Regions from separate parts of the Anoxybacillus suryakundensis genome, predicted to be linked through region 1. Evidence: riboswitches for the same ligand, from Rfam matches in the RefSeq annotation. Region 1 holds a riboswitch; the other holds the start of a gene.

Region 1 (3,709 bases):
ATGATCGATGCGGTAAAAAAAGCGAGTGAATCGGGCGCGTTTTCAATGGATGAAGTTGGCGTCGTGATGAATCACGGGATGTATATGGTACGGTTAAACGATAAAGACGGGACGTTAGTGACGATTGCACCAGACGGTACAGTTGTCAAAAAAGAAGTAAATTATTTTGCTTCATTTGTGCGTGCCATTCACGTTGGAAAACTTGGTCTTTGGAATCGTCTCATCATCGATGTAGCTGCCATTTCCATTATCATTTTAACAGGGACGGGTATTTATTTATCCGTGAAAATTTTGCGGGTGCAAGCGAAAGCGAAACGAAGAAAAGCGGTGGCATAAATGAAAAACACTTCGCATCAATGATTGGTGCGAAGTGTTTTTTAACTAATTCGTTTTGTTGGCGATTGTTGAATTTTTCCTGTTCCATTGCATAGTGAGCATGTTTTGTAAAGTGATAAACAGATTTTCATTTTCTTTTTCCCAAAACATTTCGGACAAATTGTTTTTAATGCCATTTTCATCACCTCAAAAAGAAAGCGGTTTCAATTTTAGTATACCCTGTTTTTGTGCAATGTGTGCACAATCATTTTGTCTATTTTTAAACAGGTTGGCATGCGCCAACCTGTTACTTACGTGAATGCACTTCATAAATGGCAAACTTCAAATAATCTCCTTCGTCAGCAGCAAGCAGTTTCGGATGGTCATACCCTGCACCGCTCCAATGAATTTGACGTAAAATTTTCTTTGCATCAAACGCTGCTTCCGCAACCATCGCTTGAAACATATCCGGATGCACATGATATGAACAACTCGCCGTTACGAAAAAACCGCCGTCTTTGACGAGTTTTAAGCCGTTTAAATTAATATCCTTATAGCCGGCAAGCGCTTTTGGCACCGCATGGGCGGATTTTGTAAACGCTGGTGGGTCAATAATGACAACGTCCCATTTTTTTCCCTCATGCACACATTCACGTAAATAGTCAAACGCGTTTGCAACGACGAAATCCACATTTGTAAATCCGTTTAACTCGGCGTTTCGCTTTGCCGTTTCAATGGCATGTTCAGAAATATCGACAGCGGTCACATGTTTTGCTCCGTATAAACAGGCGTTTAACATAAATGAGCCTGTGTGTGTAAAGCAATCGAGCACGGTCGATTCGCTTGTAATGAGCGGCTTGATCGCGGCACGATTTTGACGTTGATCGAAGAAAAACCCTGTTTTTTGCCCGTTTTCAATGTCGACAATATATTTCACGCCGTTTTCTTCAATTTGTACGTTCGTATCGCACGTACCGTACCAAAATCCTTTTTCTTGTTTTAATCCTTCTAATTCGCGCACGTGGACGTCGTTGCGTAAATAAATCGCTTTCGGTTGAAAAACGTCAAGAAGTGCTTGTAAAATCCATTCTTTTCTTTTTTCCATGCCAAGCGATAAAATTTGCACAACGAGCACATCTTCGTATTTATCGACAATGAGCCCAGGTAAAAAATCGGCTTCACCATAAACGGCGCGACATGAACGAACGCCCGGAATCATGCGCTCGCGATACGCCCACGCTTGACGAATGCGGTTCATAAAAAATTGCGCATCTAATTCATCGTTTGGATTTTGCGTCAGCACGCGCACGATCATTTGTGATTTTGGGTTAATATATCCTTTCGCTAAAAAGTGACGTTGGTGGTTATATACGTTGACGAAATCACCCGGTTCAAAATCTCCTTCAATATAATCGACTTCGCTTTGAAACACCCACGGATGTCCAAGTTCGAGTCGCTTTTTTCTTTTTCGCTTTAAAAATACATTTGCCATACATCCCACTCCTGACTATATATTCGCTACTTTAGCATACAGGAAGAAAACGATGTGCGCAAATATGGATAAAAATATTTGACAATTCAATGAAATATGCTAATATTAGTGACAAAGTGAATGATACAAATGCATTCCACTAGGGGGGCCTTTAGATAGGCTGAGATCAAAGTGTGCCTTTGAGACCCTTAGAACCTGATCTGGATCATACCAGCGTAGGGAAGTGGAGACGGTGCGAAGTGTGTCTATATGTCAATTTCCATCGTTTACAACCACTTTCTTTGCGCAAAAGAAAGTGGTTTTTTATTTTTCTTAAGGGGGAGAGGAAATGTTGTTTTCAGAACAGTTGCGCAAAGCTGTCGATCCGATTTGGGAAGCGAGCTTTCATCATCCGTTTGTGAAAGAGCTCGGAGAAGGAACGCTTGATTTACGTTGTTTCCGGTATTATGTATTACAAGATTCATATTATTTGACACACTTTGCGAAAGTGCAAGCGCTCGGCGGGGCGATGGCGGATGACTTACAAACGACCGCAAGCATGGCAAATCATGCGCAAAATACGTATGAAGCTGAACTTCGTTTACATGAAACGTTTATGAAAGAGCTCGGTATTACAGAAGAAGAAAAGGCGTCGTTTGTTCCTGCACCAACCGCGTATGCGTACACATCGCACATGTACCGATCAGCATTTGCGGGACACTTTGGCGATGTATTAGCTACTATTTTACCGTGCTATTGGTTGTATTACGAAATTGGTGAGAGGCTAAAACATTGCAAGCCGAAGCAGCCGATTTATGCGAAATGGATTGAAGCGTACGGCTCTGATTGGTTTAGACAGCTTGTCGAACAACAAATTGCTCGCTTAAATGACATTGCGAAAACGGTAAGTGAAAAAGAGTTGGAGCGAATGAAGCAACACTTTTGGATCAGCAGTCAGTATGAATATTTATTTTGGGACATGGCGTACAAATTAGAGCGTTGGCCAATTGAAGAGGAGGATGTTTATGCAAACGAAAGGGCTTAAATTAACAGACGTATTAACGACTGTTGTGGTGGCTATTGTGTTTGGCATTGTGTATAAAGTGTGGGGACCGCTTTACTATGCAGTAAAACCGCTTGGGCTTCATCTCGATCAACTTATTTATGGGATGTGGTTTATTGCCGCAACTGTCGCATATTTATTGATTCGTAAGCCAGGGGTGGCGTTGCTTGCGGAAGTCGCGGCTGCATCAGGGGAGTTTTTAGCTGGTTCCGAATGGGGACTAGAAGTGCTATTTTACGGTTTTGTGCAAGGATTGCTTGCTGAGCTTGTATTCGCTGCTTTCCGTTATAAACGTTTTGATGTGGCAGTTGTATCGCTTGCCGCGGTTGGTTCGACGATCGCTTCTCTCGTTCTTGATTTTTATAAAGGGTATATTGACCAATTAGCATGGTGGAATTTAACGTTATTTATCGGTGCGCGTTTCGTTGGAGCGATCATCATTGCCGGCGTATTTGCTTATTCGCTTGTGAAAGCACTTGAAGCGACAGGTGTGACGCAACTGTTGCGCCCGACGACAAAAGAAGATTACGACTCGCTTGATAAATAGAAGGTGACGTCATTGATTCATATCGAACAATTGCGATTAAAATTTCCGGGGGCAGAAAAGCGGTTATTTACCGATGTATCGCTTTCGATTAAAAAAGGAGAAAAAGTGTTGCTTTTAGGTCCGTCAGGGTGCGGAAAGTCCACGCTTTTGCAAGTGATGGCAGGTATTATTCCGCGCTCGATCGATGTGCCGATGAAAGCAAAAGCGCTTCACATTCCAAATCGTGTAGGTTATGTATTTCAAGATCCCGATGCCCAGTTTTGCATGCCGTATGTTGATGAAGAAATGGCGTTTGTGCTCGAAAATCTCGGTG
Region 2 (3,709 bases), on a different contig from region 1:
GTAATCGTCTATAATCACTACTTTCATCTTCAGCCGCCCTTTTCGTTATACTTTTTCTATATTTCATTTATACACGTCGCAGACCCGAAAAAGATAGCTTAAAGATGAAAGTTTTTCAAATTTTTTATTTTCCGCTAAAATGCGGACGACGCTTTTCTAAAAAAGCGCGAATACCTTCTTCGTGGTCTTTTGTTTTACGCATTTTCGCTTGATACGCTGTCTCCATTTGCAACGTGTTCAACAACTGTTCTTCGCTTAGATGAGCATACAACTGCTTCGTTGCAATCATCGCACGAATCGGTTTTGCTAGCCACTCCGTTACTTTCTGTTGAATCGCCTGCTCATCACCGATTTCATCAATCAGTCCCACTTCATATGCCTCTTGTGCACTCATTACTTTTCCTTCCCATATGATTTGCTTCGATTTGACATCACCAATTTTTCGTTTTAAAAAGAAATGCCCCCCACCATCTGGAACTAAGCCAATACCGATAAAATTCATTGCAACGCGCGCTTGTTCGTTTGCGATCACATAGTCACAAGCAAGCGCTAAACTAAATCCTAACCCTGCAGCTGCACCGTGCACGTAACTGATCGTTAGTTTCGGCAATTGATGTAACGTTATTGCAATTTGTTTAATCGTTTCCATCACTTCTATGAATGAATGTTCATTCGTTGACTGCAACATCGTTTTAATATCGCCACCTGCACTAAATCCTTTTCCACGCCCACGAATGACGACAATATCCGCCTCGCTTTTTTCCACTTCTTTTAACGCTTGTAACAACTCCGCTAACATTTTCTCGTTTAAAGCGTTCAGCGCATCTGGACGATTCAACTCAATTGTTGCAACTCGATCTTCATATGACAATACGATATGTTCCATCTTTCCCATCTCCTTCTTTCGTATGTTCGCTGTTTTTTTCGACATATGTGAGTAAAATCCTGCACAAAAAAATAGAAAAAGACGACATTACCTGTCGCCTTCTTGTTTTGTACGCATGACAATCTCATATAGTCGTTTTGTTTGTTCACAAATATGCTCAGCACGGCAAATGGCAGAAATGACGGCAATTCCATCTGCCCCCGCTTTGATGACTTGTTCCGCTGTTTGTTCTGTAATCCCACCAATCGCAACGAGTGGAACATGTTTTTCGTGCGCACGAATATGTTCAATCATCGTCAGTCCACATACTTGCTTTGCATCGTCTTTTGAAACGGTTGGGAAAATGGGACCTAGCCCGACATAATCGGCGTGAGCAGCAAGCGCTTTTTTTACTTCAGTCAAGTTATGAACGGATACCCCTAAATATTTATTCCCTATGCGATCGCGAACGCGTTCAGCCGCTTCGTCCTCTTGTCCGACATGAATACCGTCTGCCTGTAAGGCAAGCGCTAAATCAACATCATCATTCACAATAAACGGAATGTTACGAGCGCGGCATCGCTCAAACAATTGCTCAGCTAAGCGATATTTTTCAAGTCCTGTAAGCGCTCCTTTTCCTTTTTCGCGAAACTGAAACATCGTAATGCCACCTTCAATCGCTTCGTCAAGCACGACAAGCGGATTTTTCGTACAATCGACGCTTCCCATCACGAAATATAACGATAACATATGTTTCATCATTTATTCCCCTCGAATGTGTGCGTATTCATTCACTTCTTCTGCTGTCGTCTCGTATAAAGCATTTAAAAATGCTATTTGAAAGCTACCTGGCGCTTTGGCGTGTTTGGCTGCTTTTTCAGCTGCCACACCGTAATAAGCAAGCGCAGCGACAGATGACATCATCACATTTTCTCCTACACTAGCAAATGCACCTAACACCGAGCTTAATAAACAGCCTGTTCCTGTCACTTTCGTTAACATGGCATCACCGTTTGAGACGATCATTAATTTTTCTCCATCTGTCACCACATCATCTTTCCCAGTCACAACAACTGTACAACGAAACATACGCGCTGCTTTTTTGGCTACATGCTCGAGATCGCCTTGAACATCTCCTGCATCTACCCCTTTTGTACTTGCTTGTTCTCCAACAATACTTGCGATTTCGGATGCATTTCCACGTAAAATGGTAACGTTGACTTCGCGTAATATACGTTGGGCTGTTTCCGTACGATATGTTGTCGCACCTGCTCCGACAGGATCGAAAACAACGGGAACATTTGCTTCGTTTGCCGCTTTTCCGGCAATAACCATCGCTTCTACATCTGTTTCGTTTAATGTACCAATGTTTAATACAAGAGCACGTGCTAAACGAACCATATCGGCTACTTCTTCTTTTGCATAAGCCATCACCGGAGACGCACCTAATGCAAGCAAACCGTTAGCAACAAAATTTGTCACAACAACATTCGTCATATTATGTACAAGTGGCGACTCCTCTCTGACGCGCGTTAACCATTGTCCAACATTCATCGTGTATTCCCCCCTTAAAAAAATAAAAACTAGTCGGACAGAATCGACTAGTTTGTACTTACAAAACATAGCCTACTTCCCTCCGCTGGTACAAACCAGATCAGGTTCAAAGGGTTGGAAAACTGATTGCGCGTTTTCCTCTCAGCCATCGCCATCCGGCACCCCTAGTAGCTTGATTGATTTTATTTTCTTCCATTTTAATATATTTTTTCTCGTTATTCAATATAAAACATTGTCAATTTTCGTTCACATTTTTATATAGATGTGTGATATACATCACTTACGCTACGGTGATTTTCCCCTATTGTTAAAGTGTTAATAAGAAAAGGAGGGGTTATCATGTTTTGTCATCAATGCGAACAAACGCCAACAGGGGGATGCACAGTCGTCGGTGTTTGCGGAAAAGATGAAACGATTGCAAGCTTACAAGATACGATTGTATTTGCGCTAAAAGGAATTGCTGCATATCGCACGCATGCTCATCAACTCGGATATACAGATCCATTTGTTGACACAACAACGCATGAAGCGTTGTATATGACACTAACAAACTCCAACTTTAACGTTCAAGAACATTTAGATATGGCGATGAAAGTCGGAAAAGCTGCTATTCGTGTCATGGAACTGCTCGATCGGGCACATACAGAACGCCTTGGCATTCCTCAACCTGTTCGCGTAACACAAAATAAAATTGAAGGAAAATGTATTCTCGTTACAGGACATAACTTATTTGCACTTGAACAGTTATTGAAACAAACAGAAGGCAAACGAATTAACATTTACACGCATTCCGAAATGTTGCCTGCGCACGGCTATCCGCAATTGAAAAAATATAAACATTTAAAAGGAAACGTCGGAAAAGCATGGTACGACCAACGTCGTTTATTTGAAAAATTCCCTGGCGCCATTTTAGCGACAACAAACTGTGTGATGCCGATTAAAGGCTCGTATGCTGACCGCATGTTTTCATACGATGTAGCCGGATTAGAACATGTACAAAAAATCGAGAATGATGATTTCACACCGTTGATTGAGAAAGCGTTACAACTTCCAGAAGCAAATATCGAATCAGATGAAACATTAGTTACTGGTTTCCATCACGAAACAGTCATTCAAATTGCACCAGAAATTATTCAAGCTGTAAAGGAAGGAAAAATTCAACGCTTTTTCGTCATCGCAGGCTGTGACGCGCCTGGAAAAGGCGGTGAATATTATCGTTCATTAGCGACGTCTTTACCGAAAAACACAGTTATTTTAACGACATCTTGCGGAAAATTCCGCTTCAACGAT

Evidence for each region. A riboswitch is a leader RNA that binds a small molecule or an ion and turns the genes downstream of it on or off. The one in region 1 is predicted to bind thiamine pyrophosphate.
Region 2: another riboswitch for thiamine pyrophosphate. It lies ahead of thiM (hydroxyethylthiazole kinase); the one in region 1 lies ahead of tenA (thiaminase II).

Annotation. Positions count from the first base shown of each region.
Region 1 covers NZ_LIOK01000003.1:29,614-33,322, forward strand. The annotation lists gene ASC42_RS02570 (PepSY-associated TM helix domain-containing protein) at 1-336, shown strand, start outside; gene ASC42_RS02575 (class I SAM-dependent rRNA methyltransferase) at 623-1,807, opposite strand; TPP riboswitch at 1,939-2,046, shown strand; gene tenA (thiaminase II) at 2,136-2,831, shown strand; gene ASC42_RS02585 (ECF transporter S component) at 2,806-3,396, shown strand; gene ASC42_RS02590 (ABC transporter ATP-binding protein) at 3,400-3,709, shown strand, end outside.
Region 2 covers NZ_LIOK01000008.1:88,577-92,285, reverse strand. The annotation lists gene ASC42_RS07725 (PP2C family protein-serine/threonine phosphatase) at 1-27, opposite strand, end outside; gene ASC42_RS07720 (enoyl-CoA hydratase) at 125-886, opposite strand; gene thiE (thiamine phosphate synthase) at 974-1,627, opposite strand; gene thiM (hydroxyethylthiazole kinase) at 1,628-2,419, opposite strand; TPP riboswitch at 2,480-2,595, opposite strand; gene hcp (hydroxylamine reductase) at 2,759-3,709, shown strand, end outside.